DNA from 3 places in the Paenibacillus sp. sg306046 genome. Region 1 is predicted to be linked to each of the others. Evidence: riboswitches for the same ligand, from Rfam matches in the RefSeq annotation. Region 1 holds a riboswitch; each other region holds the start of a gene.

The links. Region 1 has a riboswitch for cyclic di-AMP ahead of AC6ROY_RS12130 (CAP domain-containing protein). Riboswitches for the same ligand answer to the same signal wherever they lie in the genome.
Positions count from the first base shown of each region.
Region 2: linked by a shared signal. The riboswitch ahead of AC6ROY_RS14395 (TrkH family potassium uptake protein) and the one ahead of AC6ROY_RS12130 (CAP domain-containing protein) in region 1 are both predicted to bind cyclic di-AMP.
Region 3: linked by a shared signal. The riboswitch ahead of AC6ROY_RS02470 (C40 family peptidase) and the one ahead of AC6ROY_RS12130 (CAP domain-containing protein) in region 1 are both predicted to bind cyclic di-AMP.

Region 1 is NZ_JCAMRT010000010.1:23,324-30,972, forward strand. Features, by position in the region: gene AC6ROY_RS12110 (helix-turn-helix domain-containing protein) at 1-1,294, shown strand, start outside; gene AC6ROY_RS12115 (Rrf2 family transcriptional regulator) at 1,429-1,830, shown strand; gene AC6ROY_RS12120 (NAD(P)/FAD-dependent oxidoreductase) at 1,916-2,818, shown strand; gene AC6ROY_RS12125 (antibiotic biosynthesis monooxygenase) at 3,059-3,394, shown strand; gene AC6ROY_RS12130 (CAP domain-containing protein) at 3,524-4,480, opposite strand; cyclic di-AMP (ydaO/yuaA leader) riboswitch at 4,489-4,623, opposite strand; gene AC6ROY_RS12135 (methyl-accepting chemotaxis protein) at 5,100-6,854, shown strand; gene AC6ROY_RS12140 (non-ribosomal peptide synthetase family protein) at 6,874-7,649, shown strand, end outside.
Region 2 is NZ_JCAMRT010000012.1:152,666-160,314, forward strand. Features, by position in the region: gene uvrC (excinuclease ABC subunit UvrC) at 1-1,834, shown strand, start outside; gene AC6ROY_RS14385 (RelB antitoxin-like protein) at 1,998-2,456, shown strand; gene AC6ROY_RS14390 (CPBP family intramembrane glutamic endopeptidase) at 2,788-4,413, opposite strand; cyclic di-AMP (ydaO/yuaA leader) riboswitch at 4,702-4,874, shown strand; gene AC6ROY_RS14395 (TrkH family potassium uptake protein) at 4,942-6,318, shown strand; gene AC6ROY_RS14400 (potassium channel family protein) at 6,334-6,996, shown strand; gene AC6ROY_RS14405 (LysR family transcriptional regulator) at 7,026-7,649, opposite strand, start outside.
Region 3 is NZ_JCAMRT010000002.1:100,808-108,456, forward strand. Features, by position in the region: gene AC6ROY_RS02450 (cache domain-containing sensor histidine kinase) at 1-414, shown strand, start outside; gene AC6ROY_RS02455 (response regulator) at 411-2,039, shown strand; gene AC6ROY_RS02460 (GTP-binding protein) at 2,228-3,442, shown strand; gene rpmG (50S ribosomal protein L33) at 3,439-3,588, shown strand; cyclic di-AMP (ydaO/yuaA leader) riboswitch at 3,798-3,939, shown strand; gene AC6ROY_RS02470 (C40 family peptidase) at 3,940-4,824, shown strand; gene AC6ROY_RS02475 (glycoside hydrolase family 88/105 protein) at 5,156-6,196, shown strand; gene AC6ROY_RS02480 (ABC transporter substrate-binding protein) at 6,296-6,940, opposite strand; gene AC6ROY_RS02485 (helix-turn-helix domain-containing protein) at 6,912-7,394, opposite strand; gene AC6ROY_RS02490 (FecCD family ABC transporter permease) at 7,359-7,649, shown strand, end outside.

The DNA of each region.
Region 1 (7,649 bases):
CCCGTGCGGGGCGAACGAGGCTCTTGCCTGGCTGCCTCCAGGTTTGCTGAAGGCAAGCGCCGCCGGGAAAATAATGGAGTTGCTGGAGCAATTCCATCAGGCTGGCGAGGCAGGCAACGCCGGCGCACAGCAGGCGCCGCAGCTTCTGCTCGATGCGCTGCTGCCGCTGCTGCATGACGGGGCGTCCGGGCCTGAAGCGCTGCAGCAAAGCTTGCAGGAGGCGGACGGTCTGGAGCGCAGCACCGCTTATTTGCATGCGCATTACCAGGAGCGGATTAAGCTGGAGACGTTATCGAGCCTGGCGGGTCTGACGCCTACTTCGTATTCCCGCAGCTTTAAGCGGGCGAAGGGCGTGTCGCCCATGGACTATTTGAATGCCATTCGCATGAATCAGGCCAAGCGGCTGCTGGAGGAAGGGCGGGTCACAATCAAGGCTGTGTCCCAATCGGTCGGCTTCGGCAACGAATTTTACTTCAGCCGCGTATTTAAGCGGGAAACCGGTCTTTCGCCTTGTATGTACGTGCAGCGGAAGGAGCTGCGCATTGCGGTGGCGTCAAGCTTCCGCTATGAGGACTGCTTTCGTTCGATGGGTGTGGAGCCAGTAGCGGTTATGAACGGTTGGGATGACGGCTGCCGGATCGAGGAAGCCAGCGCTGCCTGGATTCGGCAGCAGCTGCAGAGTCTGAAGCAGGCGCGACCCGACCTGATCGTCGCCGATTGCCGGCACCAGCCGATCTATGAGCAATTGAAGCAGATTGCGCCGACCGTGATGCTCGGCTTTACGGTCGATTGGCGGACCACTCATCGGAAATTGGCGGAGCTGGCAGGCCGTGAGCAGGAGGCGGGCCATAATATCGGGCAGGTGGAGCGCCGAATCCGGGAGCTGCGCGGGCTGCTTAACTCGGCTTGCACAGATGAAACCTTTTGCTTCCTGCGTCTGTATAGCCGGAAGGTCAGGGTGCAGGGAATCGTCCAGCATCCGATGAATACGCTGCTGTACACGGAGCTGGGGCTCAAGCCCAGCTACCGGGTGCCGCTGGACCTTCCCTATCTGGAGTTTGAGCTGGACAAGGCGCCGACGCTTGATTCGGATCATCTGTATGTGTACGATAATCGGGAGGAATCGGAGAACGAGGCCGATCTGCTGACACGGCTGCAGCCGGGCGCGGCTTGCGGCGGGACGCCGCTCGACGTTAGCCGCCGGGTTCGGCTGGCGTCGAACTGGATCGGCCGGAGCTGGTCGCCGCTAGGCCAGCATCAGATTATGGACGAGCTGCTGCAGGGAAAGCTGTAGCGGCTTGTTCCCGTACGTATGTCGGACTTGTTGCCCCGGGCAGGGCCGGATGGCAGGCTTTGTGGCAGTTGACAGCAGGGAATTATAAAGTATATTATAGACATGTTAAATCCTTGATTGAGGTGGATGGTTGGATGAAATATTCGAAGGCGACCAATTACGCCCTGCACACGATGCTGTTTCTCGTGGCCGCTAGTCCGAATAAGCCTGTCGGCGTGCAGCAGCTGGCGGAGCGGCAGAATGTTTCCCCTACGTATTTATCCAAAATATTGACCAAGCTCGTCAAGGCCGGCATGATCGAATCGGTTTCAGGGGCTAACGGCGGGTATACGTTAAAGCGGAACTGGGAAAATCTTTCGTTTCTCGATATTATTCATGCGATTGAAGGCACGGCGTCCTTATTTGATTGCGGGCTGGATCATGGGGACGGATGCCTCATTCAGAAGGTGATGCTGTCGGCGGAAGAAGAGCTTGAGCAATATTTGGAGCGGCAAAAACTATCTGAGCTTGCCAAAAAAATAACCGTGGCTCCCTAAGCCACAGCTATTTTTTATATAATCAGAGATATAAAGAATCTTTTAAGTCTTTTATTTGGGCATTGAACTAAAGGAGGAACTGACGTTGATCTATGATTGTGTCATTATTGGTGGAGGACCTGCCGGTTTAAATGCGGCGCTTGTGCTTGGGAGAGCCCGGAGGAAGGTGGCCTTGCTGGACAATAACGAGCCGAGAAATAAAGTGACGCATGCTTCACACGGCTTTTTGACCCGGGATGGCGTAACTCCATCCGAATTCCGGCGTATCGCTTACGAGGAAGTGCTGCGGTATCCGTCCGTGGAGCATCGGGTGGGGAAGGCGGCGGATATTCAGCGGAGCGGCGATACCTTTACTCTGAGTATGGGGGACGGGGAAAGGCTTGAAGCGCGCAAGGTGCTGGTGGCGACAGGTCTCCGCGAGGTGCTGCCGGACATTCCGGGTCTGCGTGAATGTTATGGAACGAGCTTGTTTAATTGCCCTTATTGCGACGGATGGGAGCTTCGGGATCAGCCGCTGATCGTTGTCTCGACACAGCCGAGTGTATTCCATCTGACGAAGCTGCTCTATAACTGGAGTCAAAATCTGGTTATCTGCACGAACGGGCAGGCGGTGCTGAGCGAGGAACAGAAGCTGCTGCTGCAAGCGAGACGGATCGAGGTGACCGAGCAGGAAGTGGCCGCGTTTATCGGCGAAGCAGGGAAATTGCGGCAGGTGGAATTCGCTGACGGGACCCGCATTGAGCGAACGGGCGGGTTTGTTGCTCCTGAATGGCTTCCGCATGCGTCCTTTGAAGCGTCGCTGCAGTATGAAGTGAACAAGCTGGGCGGGATTGCCGCCGATGAGTGGGGCAAAAGCACGGTTCCGGGCTTGTACGCCGCAGGGGATGCCGCTTACGTGATGCCTTCTCAGCTGATCCTTGCCGCCGCAGCGGGCAGCAGAGCGGCTGCCGCCATTAATTTGGAGCTGACGGAGGACGATTTCGCTTAACGAAAACGGAGCGCGGACGTTCGTGGCTGATCTCGCAGGGAGCCGTGTCTGGAGGGCAGCCGGTCAAATCGTCTATGCCGCCGCCGGATAATCCATTCAGCTTTTTGCTTGCGGCAGGTATATTTTAAGATAATCGAATGTATAAGTTTTCAGCGGAGCTGAAGAATTCGATTATCGCAAGAAAAGCAACCGCGAAAACACGGATGCAAGTATACCAGCCAGGCAAAGGAGACTTCTAGCATGCTGATTCAGACGAGAACGATTCAAGCGAAGCCGGGACATGCCGATACAATCATCGAGCGATTCAGTCGGCCGGGTGCGATGGACAAGATGCCCGGCCTGCTCGATATTAGCGTCATGGTAAATAAACGCAGCAAGGATATGGATGAGGTTTTGGTCATGATTCGCTGGGAATCGGAGGAAGCGTGGAAAAACTGGGAACGAAGCCCGGAGCATATCGAGGGGCATCGCAACCAGAAGGATCGCACGCCTCCGGACTTTGTCATTAGCACCACTGTTAATATGTATGAATTGAAAGCAGCGCGCGTCGGTCAAGCTGCCGGTTCCGAAGCTTAGCGAAAAGTTACAGATAGCCAAACACCCCTTACTCCAGAACGGGGAAGCCGTCATGGCTTCCGACTCGTTCGGAGGAAAGGGGTGTTAGAGCTTGCTCATGAGACTAAGGCATCAACCGATTTCGTTTCTTTAATTCGCAATAAACTCCTGCACCCAAACGCCATTGTAGTAAGCAACGCCGATTTTCGTATAGTTCGGGCTCATTATATTTTGCCGATGGCCTGCACTGTTCATCCAGGCAGTCATAACCTCTTGCGGATCACGTTGTCCTTTGGCGATATTTTCGCCGGCGTATGAATAGTTAATGCCATAAGTTTTCATCATATCAAATGGAGAGCCGTAAGTCGGCGACGTATGATCGAAATAATTGCGGCTGTACATATCCTTCGCTTTATCCAGCGCCATATTGGCAAGCGCCGGGTCGCTCGTCAGCGGCGACAAGCCGGCTTTGGCCCGCTCGGCGTTCACGATTGTCACCACTTGCTCAGCGTAAGCAGAGGCCGTGTCTGTACCGGACGGCGCGCTTGGCGCTGCCGGCGCTTCTGTGCCTCCTGCCGGCGTTCCCGGAGCCGTTCCCGTGTCTGGCGTCGGCGTTCCGGCGTCAGAGCCCGGAATAGAGCCGCTGTCCGGCGTTCCGGCGTCAGAGCCCGGAACGGAGCCGCTGTCCGGCGTTCCAGCGTCAGAGCCTGGAACGGAGCCGTTGTCCGGCGTTCCAGCGTCAGAGCCTGGAACGGAGCCGCTGTCCGGCGTTCCGGCGTCAGAGCCCGGAACGGAGCCGTTGTCCGGCGTTCCAGCGTCAGAGCCCGGCGTCACCGGAGCAGGCGTATAGCCCCCGAAGAAGCCGCCGCCATACAAGTCTTGCAGGCCCGGATAATTGCCTTGCAATTGCGGGCATACTATGCGAAGGTTAGCGCCTTGAACGTGTTGAAGCAGCTCGTTCAGCGACAATCCGTACGTTTGCTGAAGACGGTTCGCGATGAGATCCTGTCCGATCGGAGCAGTCGTCGGCGCTGCAAAGGCAGAGCCTGCTCCAGCAACGACACTAATGGCGAGCGCACCTGTCAAAACGGTTTTTTTGAAACGCATTACATCCATCCTCTCCTTATGTTGGCCTGCGAGGTTAGCTGACGGGTTCGGGTCAAAGAGCAATCACCCGGCCGCAGATGCGGCTTCACCCCTGAATCGTGGGTTCCCCGCGCTTCTTACAGAAGCTTCGGCCTTTCGTTTAGTTTTGTCCGCCCGAACTGGCCCAAGCGAGCCGTTCGTTGCGGTTGCCTCATAGTAACATGATCCACAAGGCGAAGCATCCCGTAAAAGTTTCCATGTTAAAATTTACAATACGTTCAAAATTGAGAAAAGCAGGACTGCGCCTATACGTTTTTAGACCTAAAAAAGCCGAAACTCCGCGTCAAAACGCGGAAATTTCGGTTTTTTTCGTTGAGGATTTCCGAGCTTCAGGGGGACGATTGTCCCTGACGGATTGCGATTTATCCGGGGGCTTCCAGATGTGGAAACCGCGTGTCCCATTTATTGGTGAAGACATCGAAGTAAATTATGGTATAATGGAAAAAATGTCCTGAACTTTGTCGAATTATGTAAACTGACGGCGGTGCAGCGACATTTGTTTTGGCCGCAAAGGGGGAGGATACTCGCAACACGTTAGATCCCTTTAAAATCTATTTTATATTGGAGGAACCGCATCAACATGGACAAGAAAACCGGTATGTCGTTTTATGCAAAAAATCTGCTGCTTTCATCGATCAACATTGTCCTGATTGGGGCGCTTCTGATTATCTCCAGCTACTTTATTCAGAAGTCGATACTGATCAAGCAGCTTCACAACCAGATCGAAACGGTTACCGCAGCCTGGTTCAAGCAAATTGACATTGGCAAGGTACAGAAAGCCATGCAGGAAAAAAGCTATGACGGCCCTGTGCAGGCCGAGCTGCGCGATTTGATGGATTCGGCGAGCAAGTACAATCCGACGATTGCCCAAGCCTATATTTTCGGCACGGAGCTGAAGGACGGGAACAAAACCTCCATCACGGCGGTGCCGACGCATCTGGTGCAGCCGTTGAAGGAGGGGAATTTGGGGATTGGCGATATGTACGAGCAGCCGCAGGTCGTCGTTGATACGGTGACCAAAATGCTGGCCTCGCAAAATTCCGAATTTTCCACCGTATATGACGACACGCTCGGCACCTGGGTCACGATTGCTTATCCTTTGAAGGACAGCAGTGGCCGTATCTTTGCTTATTTTGCCGTTGATGCGGATGCTTCTGCCGTTCCAAATGGACTCAAGACGCTTCTTACATACGGGTTGTTGATTTTGGCCGGTTCGCTTGTGCTGATCCTGCTTGTGCAGTTCTACATTGTCAAACGCACGCTCTCGCCGATCAAGGAGCTGATTCGGGGAATCGAGCAGGTGAGTGCGGGCAATCTTGACGTGGAGATCAAGACAGGGCGCGATGACCTCGGGATTATCAACGATAAGTTTAACATCATGACCCGCAAGATGAACAATACCATTGTGAAGGTTCAGGAGCTGTCTGTCCAGGTGGCCGATTCGGCGAAGAGCCTCTACTCCACGATGGAAGAAAACAATCAGCATGCCGAAGCGATCAATGAGCATATCAAAATGATAGCCGACAACATCAAACACCAGGAAAGCTCCAGCACGGAAAGCTCACGGGCCATTTCCGAAATTTCCGGCGTTATCCAGACGATTGCCCACAGCTCCTCTGGCGTAGCCGACGAAGCAAACGACGTGGAGCGCAAATCGTCGCAAGGAGATATGGCGGTGCAAGACATGGCTGAGCAAATGAAAGTGATCGACCAGTTTGTAAAGGACACTTCGGCAACCGTCGGCCTGCTGGATCGCCGCTCGCAAGAAATCGGCAACATTCTCGGTCTGATTACCGGTATTGCCAATCAAACGAATATGCTTGCCTTGAATGCCGCCATTGAAGCTTCGCGCGTCGGCGAGCATGGCCGCGGATTTTCAGTCGTTGCCGGCGAAGTGCGCAAGCTGGCCGAGCAATCCCATCAGTCCGCCGATCAGATTTCAGCGTTGATCAAGGAGGTGCAATCCGAAATTCATCAGGTTGCGCAATCCATGAGCCATGGCACAGAGGTTGTGGGGAAGGGCATGGTTATGGCTGAAGAAACGGGCAGGCTGTTCTCCGAAATTTTGACCTCCACGAGAAAGGTATCGCTGCAAATTCAGGACGTCTCCAGCGCTGCGCAGGAAATTTCGGCAGGTGCTGAAGAAATTTCGGCGACTGCGGACGAGCTGAATGTAGCCGTAAGCAAAACAGCTTCGAACGCTAATGAAATTACGCACTCTATTGATGAGCAAAAGCACCATCTGCAAACGATCGTCGAGTCTTCCAACGTGCTGTCTTCGTCCGCTGAAGAACTGCATGAGCTGATTAAGCAATTTAAAGTGAAGAAACTCTGAAAGGTGAGATCGGTGTAATATGATCCTAGAGACAAAACAATCGGATAACAGGGAAGAACTAGAACTGGCGCTGCTTCAGATTCCTTTGGATGTTGATCGCTCCCTCAGAACCTATACGTATGCTCACAGCGAAATCAAGCTTCCTTCCGACTTCGTGGATACGTGGTCCGATCAGGCCATGACCGAAGAGGATCAATTACTTGTCTTACTAACCGCTTATATCTCATTACTTTACCGGTATTCGGGAGAGCATGAGTTTGTAATCGGCACAGCTACGAATAAATATGCGGCGATAACTCTGCAGGTTTCATTGGAGGAAGCCCGAACCTTCCGTGACGTGAAGCAGCTTATACGCCGACAATTGCTGGAGCCGTCTGCCAATGCGGGGGCCGGGAGACCTGAAACCTTCCTCAGCCTGAACCGCAAGGTGGCGGATGCAAGAAACCAGCTGCTCGGCTGGGAGCTGACCGGCGGTGACGGCGAGCTTGCGCTGCGCTTGGAGTACGATGCTTCTTTATTGCAAGAAAAAAGAATTCAGCGGTTTAGCGAATCTTTTTTCAAGCTGGCTACAGCTGTCCTGCAGGATGAAACGCTGAGCATTGGAAATATGGATATTTTGTCAATCGGCGAACAGGCCATGTATGCCGAATTGAATGATACGGCCTTCAACTCCCCGCAGGGCATGACGTTTCACCGGATGTTTGAGCAGGCCGCGGGCGAATTTCCCGAACGTCCCGCCATTTCGGCCGCTGCGGAATTATACACGTACCGGGCGTTGAATGAACGAGCTAACCG
Region 2 (7,649 bases), on a different contig from region 1:
TCCGAAGCTTGAGGTGACGCGGCGGGTGTTCAAGGATAAGGGTAAATATTTCGGCCCGTACCCGAATGCCTATGCGGCGCAGGAAACAAAAAAGCTGCTGGACCGGCTGTATCCGCTGCGCAAATGCAATACGCTGCCCGACAAGGTATGTTTGTATTATCACCTCGGCCAATGCATTGCGCCCTGTGAATACGAAATCGCGCAAGAAACGTACGACAAGATGGTTGGCGAAATTACGCGATTTCTGAACGGCGGGCATGATGAGATCAAGGCTGAGCTTACCCGAAAAATGCACGAGGCCGCAGAGGAGCTGAACTTTGAGCGGGCGAAGGAAATGCGCGACCAGATCGTGCATATCGACGCGGTGATGGAGAAGCAGAAAATTACGACGGCCGACAAAATGGACCGGGACGTATTTGGCTTTGCCGTCGATAAGGGCTGGATGTGCGTGCAAATTTTGTACATGCGCCAAGGCAAGCTGATTGAACGGCACGCAACGATGTTCCCGTATTACGGGCAGGCGTATGACGACTTTATTTCATTTGTTACCCAGTATTACAGTGATAATCCGGCGCTGCCCAAGGAGATTTTTTTGCCGATCAGCGCCGGGGGGCAGGCGGAGGATAGCGAAGCCGCACCCGCAGGCGGCCGTGCGCCCGCACTCGCAGCCGGGACAGCAGGCATGGAGCCGGTCGAGCCGGTTGGAGCAGCGGATCACGCGCAAGAAGTGGCGCCGGGATCCGGGGCAGCTGGCGGGCCGGAAGCGAACTCGGACTTGGAGTCCGAGTCCGTCCGTGCGGATACAGCAGTTGGAGACACGGCAGCCGTATCCGGTCTGATCGCCGAGTCTGCTGCTGCTTATGAAGCAGTTGCGGCAGCCGACGAGCGTGCGGCGGTGGAGCTTGCCGGATCGACTACAGCCGATACCGCGAATGATGGAGGGCTGGCTGAGGTGAAGTCCGATGTCAAGGAAGCGCTGGAAAGCTGGCTGAAGGTACGCGTGCACATGCCTCGCCGCGGGTTGAAAAAAAACATGGTGGAAATGGCGGGCGATAATGCCCGCGTGGCGCTTAACGAAAAGTTTAAGCTGATCGAACGCGATGCGGAGCGGACGGTCCAGGCAGTGGAAAACCTCGGCAGTTATTTGGGCACCGGGACGATTCACCGGATCGAGGCGTTTGATAACTCGAATATCCAAGGCTCCGATCCGGTATCGGCGATGGTTGTCTTTACGGACGGCAAGCCGGACCGCAAGGAGTACCGCAAGTACAAGATCAAGACGGTGCAAGGCCCGGACGATTATGAAACGATGCGCGAGGTCGTGCGCAGGCGGTACGAGCGCGTGCTCAAGGAAGGGCTGCGTCTGCCCGATCTGATCGTCATCGACGGCGGACGGGGACATCTGGCCGCGGCGGTGGATGTGCTGGAAAATGAGCTGGGCTTGTTTTTGCCCGTCTGCGGCCTGGTGAAGGATGCGAAGCATAAGACGGCACAGCTGCTGATGGGTGATCCCGCCGAGGTAGTGCCGCTGCCGCGCGACAGTCAGGAGTTTTACTTGCTGCAGCGGATTCAGGACGAGGTGCACCGCTTCGCGATCACGTTCCACCGCGAGACGCGGGCCAAGTCGATGACTGTCTCAACGCTGGATTCGATCAGCGGCATCGGAGAAAAGCGGCGCAAGGCGCTGCTCAAGCATTTCGGCTCGCTGAAAAAAATCAGGGAAGCGTCCGTCGCAGACTTCAAGCCGCTCGGAATCGGCGAAAAGCTGGCGGCGCATATTTTGGCCGAGCTGAACGGGGATGAGGAGACCCAGACGCATGCTGGGGATGCTTGAGGCGTTCTTTATTAAAAGCTGTTCCTCATAGACATGGTGAAGTCTTGACGATTAGACATACTCCAAGCAGGACATAAATAGAATATTAAAAATGCGCAGTATGTACACTTTGTACATTACGTACATTTTACTCGCTGTGTTATATGATTGGAGGTAAGGAGGGATGATGATGGAAGCTTTACTAGCTACGCAGGTTCGTGCTAATATGGGCAGTTTTATTGATACTGTCGTCCGCGAGAAGCCGCAGGCGATTCGAAGAAATCGTGACCTTATTGTTGCTACTTCGTGGGAGCATATGCGTTTTTTTCTTGGTGTTTACGAGTTAAACTTTGAATTTGAACAAGATGTGGATGGTCGTTATGTCGGTAGCATTGAAGAGATTGATTTTATTGTTGCCGATGGTTCCTCCCTGGAAGAGCTTCGCTTGAACTTATCACGCCAATTAGTTGATTACGCTACAGACTATATCGCAGACTACCCGAAGTATTTTCATGCCCCCAATACGAAGGTTCATGCGCCATATATCGTTCGTGTCTTGCTTGAAGACGACATTGAATCCGTTACACGCTTGTTACACGGATATTATGCCAAGTTGGAGAGACCAAGAGCGTTGGCTCAATAAGAATGGTTATACCAGGTCAAAGAGACTGGCGGAGATAAAATATACGAAAAGACAGAACCAGACGGGACCATTCGAAGAACCGTAGTATCTAAGGGGACAGGCGACATCGGAAAAGGGTTGCTGGAAAGAATTATAAAGAAGCAACTCGGTATTATCCGAGATGAGTATAACCGTCTGAAATAGTAGAGGGATCTTGCCAGTGCGAAGTGTCTTTATGTGAATACCCGAATCAACGGTCAGCAGCGCTGCCGATGGCTCGGGTTGTTTGCGATGCGTCTTGCCGCTGAGCCAGCGGCCAGGCTGCCGCTGAGCCAGCAGCGTGGCGCTTGCTTTAAGGAAGCCGCGCTACGGGCAGCGACGGCGGGCGGCGCAGCCGTCCGTGCAGCTTGCTGAGCAGCAAGCCGACAGCCGCCGGGACAAGGAAATACGCGAAGCCTGTGGCCGCTTGCAGCGTGTTCCCGTCGTATACCAGCGACAGTCCCATCAAAATGCTGTCCATCGACGCATGGGCGAAGACGGCCGTCAGAAAGCCGTAACGGAGAAACACATACCCGAAGATGACGCCGATCACGGTGACTTCGATCAGCCGTGTATACACCGGATAAATCGGGTATTGCGTGTGGCTCATCGCCCAGATGACGCTGGGGATCAAGACGGCTACAGCCGGGCTGCGGGTCAACCGCAGCAACAGCGATACGCCGAGCAGCCGGTAAATTGCCTCCTCCGAAATGGCTGCCGACCAGGCAAGCAGCGGGAACAGCGCCGGCTGCCTCATGTTGTAGACGGAGTCGGACGGATCATTCACCGCCCACACGTCGAATACGGCCGAGGCGGACACAAACAGCATCTGCTGGACGCCGAGTATAAACAGGCCTATGACATAGCCGTCCTGCATGGATTGCTTGGCTTGCGCGCCAAAGTCGTCGTCCCTCCAGACCGGCCATGGACGTTTGCCGCTGTTTTGCATCAGCCGGCCGCCCGCGAGCATCGCGAAATACGTCGAGACGGCCATCAGCGTGACATAAATGTTGATGATCCATAAATAAAGGATAGCGTTAAGATCTGACGGGCCGCTTCCATGAGTCGTGCGGAACGCAGGCAGCATATTGAAATTGTTCAGTACGTACAAGGCGAGAAAAACAAGCGCGAGCACAAGCCCGCGGGTAAACGTAATTTGCCGCCGCTGACGGATGACGATAAAGAGCGCGGCCAGCGCCATAGCCAGCGAAGCAAGCAAGCTGATGCGGGTCAGCAAGCCGGACATGTCATCCTGCTGCTCCTGCCAGCTCAGGAAGCTGTCCGGCGGCGGAAATACCGGGCGGAAGGCGATGACCTTCCCGCCAGCGATTTGCAGCTGCAGCTCCAGCGGCGCTTCGCCGATTCGCTCCGTTTTGCTGACGAAGACAAGCACCGCTTCGCCCGCCGGGTTGCTCCTGTTACGCTGCGTGAAGCCTGCTAGGTCGAAGCCCATGTCGCGCACCGCTTGCTCGGCGGCAGCCTCCGGGCTGCTTTCCAGCGTTGGCAGCGTTTCGGTGCGGGCAGTGGGCGCTTTGTATGCGCTGAAGCTCAGCAAGCTGCCGGTCGTGAAATTTACGCCCGCATAATACGTCGCTGCGCCATCCTGAATTTCCACCTCGTAAAAATCGAGCGGGAAGCGCGCCGCGAATCGGGCTTGGTATTCCTCAGCCAGCTTCGCCTGCTGCAAGTATCCGCTGCGCGACATCGACGACTGGAACAGCGTATGGGCGGTGTACGTCTGCGACAGGCCGAAGCGGCGGTCGATGAAGGCGGCGGCCGCCTCCACGGCGGCCTGCTTGCTGATTGCAGGACCGGCCGGCGGTTTCGCGTTTTCGGAGGGACGCTTGTCGAACAACGGAGCGGCATAGGACAAGCCGAAATAAAGCAGCAGCCCGATAAGGGCGAGCAGCAGCGGGGGGCGGTGCTGAAAGGTTGGCATGGCGCACTCCTTGTCCGGTTCAAAATTAGGCCGAGTCCGGCACAGACTCATCATGTAGCCGTTGCTGGTGGGCCTGATCAGCCTGCATTTGTATTGTATTCGCAGCACAGCTCATCCATGCTTGCTGATAATTGTATGATAACACGCGTAAGAACCGGAAAAAACAAGCGAGCGCAAGCGCCGACCGTATGGGATCGCTTACATATACTGCGGACTCGCTTTATTCGCGTACAAAGGGGAAAAACAGCTTTGTACTTCTGTTCAAACCCGCTTATAATTCATATGAATTGAATCGCAAAGCCGAATTTCAAAGATGCCGCTTTTGCATCGCGCATTGAAAACGGGGGAACCATGAAACTTGGGGTGAATTCCGTGCCCGGCCGTCAGGCTGCGGGGCATGGATAGGGTGCCTGTACATCCGAATCCGACAGCTAACCTCGTAGGCTTGTATGCAGGAACCTTGTACACAGCACTGGGTTTCCCGTGCTTTTTTTGTTGTTCACAAACGGTAATGAGGTGCCCCATGAGATGAAAAAAAACGCTCACGCCGTGAAAAAATTCGAACTGACGCCGCCGCAAATTCTTGTAGCCGGCTTTGCCGCGATCGTCTTGCTGGGTACGGTGCTGCTTATGCTGCCTGTCTCGGCGGCCGACGGCAATCCGACGCCGCTGCTTGATGCGTTGTTTACGGCAACCTCGGCGACCTGTGTCACCGGACTTGTCGTGGTGGATACCGGGCTGCACTGGTCGTTGTTCGGCAAAGTGGTCATCGCCGTGCTGATCCAGGTCGGAGGTCTCGGCTTTATGACGATGTCAACCTTGTTTGCATTTATGCTTAAGAAGCGGATTTCGCTCAAGGAGCGGCTGATCCTGCAGGAAGCGATGAATCAGGGCAGCATGGAAGGCATCATACGTCTGATTCGCAAGGTGCTGATTTATTCGCTGACGATCGAAGTGGCGGCCGCGGTCGTGCTGGCGATCCGTTGGTCGTTTGACCTCGGACTGGTCCGGGGGATCGGCTACGGTGTGTTTCACGCCATTTCGTTTTTTAATAATGCGGGCTTTGATTTATTCGGCCCGGTGACGGGACCGTTTTCCGGTTTGACTGCATACGCCGCTGATGTCACGGTAAATGTCGTGTCGATGGCGCTTATTGTGCTGGGAGGACTCGGGTTTGTCGTGTTGTCGGATTTGCTGGAGCTGAGGAAAAGGTCGTTCAGGCAAAAGCATAAGCTGTCGCTGCACTCCAAGGTGGTGCTGTCGGCAAGCGGTCTGCTGATCGCGCTTGGCGCCGTCGTCATTTTTATGTTCGAATATTCCAATACGCGAACGCTTGGGCCACTCGGCTGGGACGGCAAGCTGCTGGCCTCCTTCTTTCAATCCGTATCGCCGCGGACCGCTGGCGCCAATACCGTCGATATAGCCGGGCTGCGCCAGGCGACCCAGTTTTTCATCATCATTCTGATGTTTATTGGAGCTTCGCCCGGCTCAACGGGCGGCGGAGTGAAGACGACGACGTTTACAGTGCTTGTCGGAGCCATGATGGCGATGATTCGGGGCAAGGAGGACATCGTGTTATTCCGGTACCGTCTCGGCAAAGACCGGATTTTGAAGGCGATCACGCTGACGATGCTGGCGTTGTTTCTGGTGATGACGGTGACGATGCTGCTGTCGACGACGGAGGATCACAGCTTCCTGATGATTTTGTTCGAGGTTGTCTCGGCATTCGGCACGGTCGGGCTCAGTATGGGACTGACGCCCGAGCTGTCAAGCTTCGGCAAGGTGCTGATTGCGTTTACGATGTTTGCCGGCCGTCTGGGATTGCTGACGCTTGCTTATGCGCTCACGCCCAAAGCCGAGAAAGAGCTGTACAGATACCCGGAAGGGAAAATCACCATCGGATAGGGGAAAAGACACAGGATGAAACGCAGTCAATATGCAGTCATCGGTTTGGGCCGATTCGGCTCCAGTTTGGCCAAAGAGCTGATCAAGCTTGGCTATGAGGTTATGGGCATTGATAAGGATGAGGAAGCGGTTGAGGCGCTGAGTGATGAGCTAACCCATGTAGTCGTAGCCGATTCGACGGACGAGGACGTGATTCGGTCGCTAGGTCTGCGTAACTTTGACTGTGTGGTTGTGTCCATCGGCGACGATATCCAGGCGAGCATTTTAACGACGATTTTGCTCAAGGATACCGGGACGAAGATGGTCGTAGCCAAAGCGCTGTCCGAGCTGCATGGCAAGGTGCTGGACAAGATCGGCGTCGATCGCGTCATTTTCCCGGAACGCGATATGGGCGTTCGGGTGGCGCATCAGCTCGTTTCGCCGAACTTGCTCGATTATATCGAGCTGTCCAGCGAATATACGATTGCCGAGCTGACCGTGCCGCGCTGTCTGAACGGGCGGACGCTCAAGGATCTCGACACGCGGGCCAAATACGGCTGCAGCATCGTTGCTATTAATAAGAAGGAAGGCGTCATTATCGCCCCGACGGCGACCGATTCGGTGGAGGAGAAGGACGTGATGGTCATCATCGGCACAAATGATCAGATCGACCACTTCGAGAAGGCCGTTATCCGCTAAGCGGGGCCGGCGCGCTTTTGCCGCCGGATTCAGCCTGAACCGGGCGTCGCCCGCTGCCGCTGCTGGCAGTGCTTGACCGCCAGCTCAATAAACAGCCGAATCGGCGGCTCCAGGGCGGCCTCCTCCGTATACAGGAGCGAGGTCGTTCTTTTTGTTTGCTCCAGCTCGGGGATAAAGCGGACGATCAGGCCGTTATTTTCCACCAGCGTATGGCGCAGGTAGGACTCCGGCAGCAGGGTGGCCGTCTGACAGGTGGCGGCCAGACGAATGATCGCCTCGAACGAGTCGATCTCCATTTTCACATCGGGATGGACGCCGCACCGGTGAAACATCTCGTCCATCAGCACCCGGTACCAGGTGCCGCGCGAGAACAAAATCATCGGCAGCTCATGCAGCTCCGCAATCGTCAGCTCGGAACGGTCCACATACGGATGGTCGGCGGGCAGCACGAGGCAGAGCGGATCGTCGAACAGCGGCAGGCAGATGAGTCCGGGGTCGTCAATTTTCGACGCGACGAGGCCGACATCGACCTTTTTCTCCTTAACAAACGGCACCATCTCATGCGTCTTGCCGGTCAGCGCCTTGATATCGGTCAGCGGATGCGCGCGGGCGTAAATGGTCACCAGATCGGGCAGCGTCGATTGGAGCGTCGT
Region 3 (7,649 bases), on a different contig from region 1:
TTTTCAATCCTGTGCACCGAGCAGGTCGAGCCTCAGGTGCGCAGCTGCTTTATTCCGAAAATTATTTTGCAGCCGCTGATCGAAAATGCCGTCATGCACGGCAAGCCGGAGCAATCGGATCAAGTGCTGCAGCTCGGCATTCAAATCCGGGAGCGGCAGACGGAGGGCCAGACGCGATTTCTGGAGCTGCGTCTGACCGACAACGGCCGCGGGCTGCCGCCGGGCTGGGAGCTGGAGCAGACGACCGGTATCGGCATTCGCAATGTGCATCAGCGCATCGGGCTGTACTGCGGACCTGCTTACGGCTTGCAGCTTGCAAACCGCGAGGAGGGCGGCGTCGAGGTGACCGTGCGGCTGCCGCTGATCGAAACGGAGGAGCAACTAAAATGTTGGCTGGACGGTGAAAACGGATGAGAACGATTTTGCTTGTGGACGATGAGGCGCATATTTTGCAGGCTTTGTCCCAGCATATCGGCTGGTCGAAGCTCGGGCTGACGGTTGCGGCCACAGCGACGAATGGCTTGGAGGCGCTGGCCCGCTACCGGGAATTGAAGCCGGATCTGGTTATGACGGATGTCTATATGCCTGAGATGAACGGAATCGAGCTGGTCGAGGCGCTTCGCCAGGAGAGCCTGGAGCTGCCGATTGTGATCCTGAGCGGCTTCGAGGAATTCGAAAATGCGCGGCAGGCAATGCGCTGGGGCGTCAACCATTTTCTGCTCAAGCCGGCCAGCGTATCCGAAATCGAGTCCGTGGTTGCCGAACTGCTGCAGGAGCTGGATCATGCAGAGCAGAAGCGGCGGCTGGACGAGCATTACCGTCAGGAAATCGGTAGGCTGCTGCCGTATTTGCGCGAGAAGTTTTTCCATGAGCTGTTGACGACCCGCTTTTTGGCGCATGAGATTCACGACGAGCGGCTTGCGTATCTCGGCCTGCCTCGTCCGCGCCGGGCGGCGGCGGTCAGCGTGCGGATCGCAAGACCGGCGTTTCTGACGCGGCTGGAGGAGCGGGATTGGCAGCTGCTGCGATTCGGGGCGGACAATGTGATTCGGGAGCTGCTGGAGGCGGAGCTGAGCGGTGGGACGGTACATGGCGGGGTGATTGATTATTCCGACAATGTGTTTGTCCTGCTGCTGTTGTCCGCCGAGGGAGGAACAGGCGGCGAGGAGAAGCTGTCGCGGTTCTGCGAGCAGCTCGGACGGCTGGCGACGGAGAAAATCAGCACGCTGCTCAAAATTGAAGCGCTCGCCGGCATCGGCTCTGTGAAGCATGGCCTGCATGAGCTGATCGACTCCTACCTGGAGAGCCGGAAGGCGCTGGAGGCGGCGGAATACCAGGGCTCCGGCCAAGTATACCCGTACCGCGAGCTGGAGCGGCTGGATACAACCTTTGACCAGTATGCCCCGCTGCTCAAGGAATGGAACGAAGCTTTGTCCGGCAAAGCACTCGATCAGGCCAAGGCACAGTGGGCGCAAATTCACGCGCGGCTGGAGGCGGAGGTTAGCGGCTCATTGGCCGATATCCAGACGATCTGCGTCGGCCTCTTCAGCTCCATGATGCTCGCCTGGCATGACGGGCTGGCGCAGCAGGCTCCGCCGCGCACCATGTCGCAGTTTTTGCGGGAAATTCAACAGTGGTACACGCTCAAGGACCTCGTCCGCTGGATGAACGAGCTGGTAGGCGAATGGCTGCTGATCGTGCAGCAGGAGCAGTCGGGCCGCAAGGGCAACCGGCTGGTGGACAATGTGAAGCAGCATGTGGAGCTGCACTACAACGAAGAGATCAGCTTTGCAGCGTTGGCCAAGGAGCTGTACGTGCATCCGAAATATTTGAGCCAGCTGTTCAAGCGGGTGACCGGACAAAACTTTGTCCATTATCTCAATCAATTCCGCATCCAGAAGGCGATTGCTTATTTGCAGTCCGGCCAGCATATGGTGTATGAGGTCGGCGAGATGGTCGGCTTTAGCAATGCCGCGTATTTCAGCCAAGTGTTCAAGATGGTGACGGGCAAAAGTCCGTCCGATTTTTTCCGCGTCTAGCCGATGCAGGTGTGACGTATAGACCGAATGAGGATCGAGTATGCGGGCAGCCTGAGGGCTGCCTTTTTGCTTGTAGCAAGGAGCGCGACCGCTCGATACCGATTTTTCCCCTGCCGGTTGACAGAGCCGGCGTTTGTTTGTACAATACATTTATTCGTAAAAATTACAAATTGGAGCTGAGCAACAGGATGACAACAAAGCAAATTCCGGTGACGGTGCTGAGCGGCTATCTGGGAGCGGGCAAGACGACAATTCTCAATCACGTGCTACATAACCGCGACGGGTTGAAGGTAGCGGTAATCGTGAATGATTTGAGCGAGGTGAATATAGATGCCGGGCTGATTCGCGACGGAGGGGGCTTGTCCCGCACCAGTGAAACGCTTGTCGAGATGTCCAACGGCTGTATTTGCTGTACGCTGCGGGAGGACTTGCTGCGCGAGGTCGAGCGACTGGCCAAAGCCGACCGCTTTGATTATGTGCTGATCGAATCGACCGGAGTTGGCGAGCCGTTGCCGGTTGCGCAAACCTTTACGTATGTGAATGAGGAGAGCGGCATTGACCTGTCCCAATATTGCCGGCTTGATACGATGGTGACCGTCGTCGATGCGTATCGGTTCTGGCATGACTATGCCTCCGGCGAAACGCTGCTGGAGCGCGGCGAGGCGGTCGGCGAGGACGATACGCGAGATGTGGTGGACTTGCTGATTGATCAGATCGAATTTTGCGACGTCCTGATTCTGAATAAATGCGACAAGGTCGATGCGGACGAGCTGGATGAGCTGGAGGCGGTGCTGCGCAAGCTGCAGCCTCGCGCCCGTCTGATCCGGGCTGAGCAGGGCGTTGTGCAGCCGTCGGACATTTTAAACACCGGGCTGTTTGATTTTGAAGCCGTGAGCGCATCGGCCGGTTGGATGCAGGAGCTGGAGAAGCCGGAGCATACGCCGGAAACGGAGGAATACGGGATCACCTCCTTTGTCTACGAGCGGGTCAAGCCGTTTCATCCGCAGCGCCTGATGGGCTGGATGGTGGAATGGCCCGCCGAGGTCGTCCGGGCCAAAGGGATGGCATGGCTCGCCAGCCGCAACGAGATGGGACAAAGCCTCAGTCAGGCCGGACCGTCGATTCAATTTGGCCCGGCGGGCTACTGGGTTGCGGCGCTGCCGGAGGCGGAACGGGTGAGCCTGCTGCAGGAGGACCCCGAGCTGGCGAAGTCGTGGCATCCGGTATATGGGGATCGGATCAACAAGCTGGTGCTGATCGGGATCGGCATGGATCGAGAAGCGATTACCGCAACGCTGGATGCGGCGCTGCTGACGGACGAAGAGCTGGGGCAGCCTTGGAGCCGGTTTGCAGACCCGTTCCCAGGAGCCGTTGCGGAGCTGGGGGAGGTGAATGCAAGATGAGAGTTGTTGTGACGTTGGCTTGCACCGAGACGGGCGACCGCAATTATACGACGAGCAAGAACAAAAAAACACATCCAGGCCGGATGGAGCTTAAAAAGTATTGCCCTCGCCTCAAACGTGTGACCTTGCACCGCGAGACGAGATAGGGTTGTCGGCACAAGGGGGCCCTGCAGGATAGGTCGCAGGTTAGTTGAACTTTACCGTACGGGCCTCTATAATGGGACTTGCATGAATAAGCCCTGTATGCAAGCGGGAAAGCGTGGGAATTCCTGATCTTGAATGGGAGCCTGCGGCAATGTGCCTGCTGCATATCGAGCTTATTTCTGTGTCCAAACCTTGCTGCCGCACAGCAAGCAACATTAAACGGCCGAATCCAGCTCAGCAGAAGGGCTGGTACGGGGGATGATTTACTTGGGGTGAATGCTTGCGCCAGCGAGCTAGGGAGCGACCTCTTCCGAATCCGTCAACTAACCTCGAAGGCTACAGGAGGAATACGTTTGAACCGTTTTTACAAAACGCTTGTTTTCTCATGCGCACTGACGGCTGCCGGGCTCGTCTCCGGCTATGCCGCTACGTCGGCGCATGCCGCTTCAACGGAAGTCAAGGTGCAGGTCAATGACAGTCTGGTTAACTTTCCGGATGCGCAGCCGTTTATTGACACGGCCAATACGCTGCAAATTCCGCTGCGCCTGCTGGTCGAAAACCTCGGCTACAAGCTGGAGTGGAGCAAGGAGGCCGATCGGGTCAAGGTGACGCTGACGAGCGACAAGCAAACCATCCAGCTGCAAACGGGAGACAAGCAAGCGATCGTCAACGGCAAACCGGTAGCCATGGATACGCCGGCCCGATTTGAGCAGGGGCGCGTGTTTCTGCCGCTGCGGTTTGTGTCGGAAACGTTCGGCTACCGTGTTCAGTGGGATGCGAGCAACCGGATCGCCATCATTAATGAAGACGGCAACTACCATGCGCCAGCCTGGTATAAGTCAGCCAATCCAGCCCCGGCTGCGGCTGCCCCTCCGGCGCCGTCGCTTATTCAAACGGCTGCGCAATATGTGGGCACCCCTTACGTGTATGGCGGACAAACGCTGAATGGCTTCGATTGCTCGGGATTTGTCGGCTACATTTTTCAACAGAAGGGCGTTTCGCTGCCCCGTACCTCTGCCGACATGTATGCGGATCTTGATCAAACGGTGACGGACCTGCAGGAAGGCGATCTGGTCTTTTTCGCTGAAAAAAACAAAGTGTTTCACGTCGGCATTTATGCAGGGAACGGCCAGTTTATTTCCTCCGTGTCCTCGGCGGGCGTTTCCTTCGCCAGCTTGACGGGCGGCTATTGGGGCAAACGGTATGTGGGAGCCAAGCGGGTTGCAGCCGGCGCCTGACCCCCTGAACATTGTCCGGCCTGGCCTTTTGAAATGGATGACGATTGCTTTTCGAACAAACATACACCGTCCCCGGCTTTCGCAGCCGGAGGACTGCCTGAACCCGCCTGATGGCGGGTTTATTTTAGGTTTACCCGGCTGGCAGCTTGCTTAAACGAAGCGACAACTGGCAATGGACAAGCAGCAGAGGGCAACGAAAACGACCGGGCGCAAGGAACAGGCCATTGAACGTATGACAGGAGTGGGAAAAGTTGTTGTATATTTGCGACTCATCTGAACGCGTCGCCGCTCATACATATAGTGTAGCCTTTGAACCAGGGAGGACGACGCAATGGTCAAGCTCGCAGAGCATGAACAATGGCGGCAAACCGCCGAACGGGTGTACGCGTATATGCTGGCCGATCACCGGGGGAACTGGGGACTTGATATTCATCATTGGGATTGGGTACCGGGGGTTGGCGTCATTGCGATGCTGGCTTATTACGAGCAGCTTGGGGAGCCGCACATTCTGGACACGCTGATTCGATGGACCACGGACCATTTGCAGCAGGCGGAAGCAAACAAGGTGATCAACTCGATGGCGCCGTTTGCCATTTTCCCTGAGCTGTACCGTCATACAGGGGACCCTGTGCTGCTGCAGACGGCTAGGCGGGTGGCGGATTGGATGATCCATGAGGCGCCACGGACAAGGGAGGGCGCATGGGAGCACACGGTGACGGAGGACGTGAGCTTTCCGGAGCAGGTGTGGGCCGATACGGTATTTATGGCGGGGCTGTTTATGGCCCGGATGGGACGGCTGACGGGAGACCCGACTTATATCGCCGAGGCGCTGCGCCAGCTGGAGCTGCACCTGGAGCTGCTGCAGGACCCGGACACCGGGGTGCTGTTTCACGGCTGGAACTGCAGCGAGCGCCATTTTATGTCCGGAGCAAGATGGACGCGCGCCAACGCCTGGATTGCGGTTGCGACGCCGATGATGGTCGGGGAGCTTGCCCCGATTCCCGCTGCGGTGACAGCACGCTACACAAGGCTGATGCAGGGGCTGATTCGCTTCCAGCAGGCGGATGGGCTGTGGGCGACGGTGATGGACCGGGCCGACTTTTACCCGGAAACGTCCGGCAGCGCAGGCATCGCCTGCGGCATCCTGAAGGCGGTCAAGCTGAATATGCTGGACCCGGGATGTCTGGAGGCGGCTGATCGGGCGCTGTCGGCGGTGCTGACGAAGGCGCTGCCCTCGGGAGAGGTAACCGGCGTATCCGGCGGGACGCCGGTGATGGAGACCGTGGAGGCTTATCAGGAAATCGCGCAGTACCCGACGTTGTACGGGCAAGGTCTTGTGCTGATGCTGCTGGCCGAGCAGCTCGGCCGCTAACCTAAAACACATGCTTCGGAGCCAGTGCCGGAGCATGTGTTTTTTACATTGAGGAAAGGCGATAGCACCGGCCTGACAAACACGCCGCCCGTGCTTGCTTTAGCGGGCGACGGCGCTCAAGGCGAGAAGCTCATTTACGATCTGCGCTCTGCCCTGCGGGGACCAGCTGAGCATCGCCCAGTTGGAGGTAAACCGGGTCCGGCTGCGGGAAACCGCGAGGCTGGCGTGCCATTCGGGCGTTGTTTGCAGCTGCCGCCATACCGAAGCATTTGGCGTTCCGGCTTCCGGCTCAAAAATAAACAGATAATCGGTTCCAAGGTCCTGGTATTGGTCAGGCGAAAACTCCAAATTCATCAAACTCGGATGCACATAATAGCCGGGCCGCAGCCCGAGCTGCTCGCACAGCAATTCATTTAACGGATGGTTGCGCAAGCCTTGAATCCGGATCAGCCGGTTGACGACCCGCATCACGGTGACCGTCTCGCTGCCGAAGCTGCGCTGCAGCAGCGTTCGCGCGCGCCTGAGCCTGTTGTCCAGACTGCGGAAGTGCAGCTCCGCTTTCCGTTCCCGGCCGACAGCTTCGGCCAGCCTCTGGTGGACAAGCCGCCAGTTCATCGTCTGGGAAGGAATCAAAAAGACGGGAGCGATCCGGCTCAGCTGCTCTTCAAAGCCATGGTGCCGCTCATCGCACAAAATCAGGTCCGGTCGGGCTTGCTCAAGCTTGGTGATCGCTTCGGCCAGCAAATTCTGCTGCTCCTGCGGGCTGGCGATTCGCTGCCGCCACTTCTTTGACTGAATAAGCCTGGCTTGCCAGCATATGCTGGACCTGGCGCAGTCGGTAACGGTTCACATATTCAACGGGCGATACGCCAAGTATTTTTTTAAATTCCCGGGAATAGCCGGTATTGCTGAACCCTGCCAGGTCAGCCAAGATGTCCAGTCTGATTTTCCGGGCGTAATGCAGGTGGATGTAGTCCAGAGAACGTTCGATCCCGGCGTTCTGGCTGTCGTCCGCAGGCTCGGTCTGGTTCATGAGCTGATGAACAAGCTGCTGGAAATGGGCGTTTAACGCCAATGAACCGACTGGCTCCTGCTGGTACGTCTGATGCAGGGCAGCGAGCTGTCCGGACCAGTCGGAGCCGGAGGGCAGCTGAAGCTTCGGATGAGCGGCAGCGTGTACGGCCGGAGCTGGGAGCATGTATGGCCGCTGCTGCCGTGGCTGGCTGTGCTGTTCCCGGTATGCATGCTGCTGGCGAGACAGCTTGAGGTGATCCGGCTCGGCGACGCGATTGCGGTCGGACTTGGAACCCGGCTGGAGCGCGTCCGTCTGCTGCTGCTTTTGATCAGCGTCGGGCTGGCCGGCGCTTCCGTGGCGATGGCGGGCACCGTCGGATTTGTTGGCCTGATGGCTCCGCATTTGTCCCGTTACATGGCCGGTGCTTCATCGAAGCGC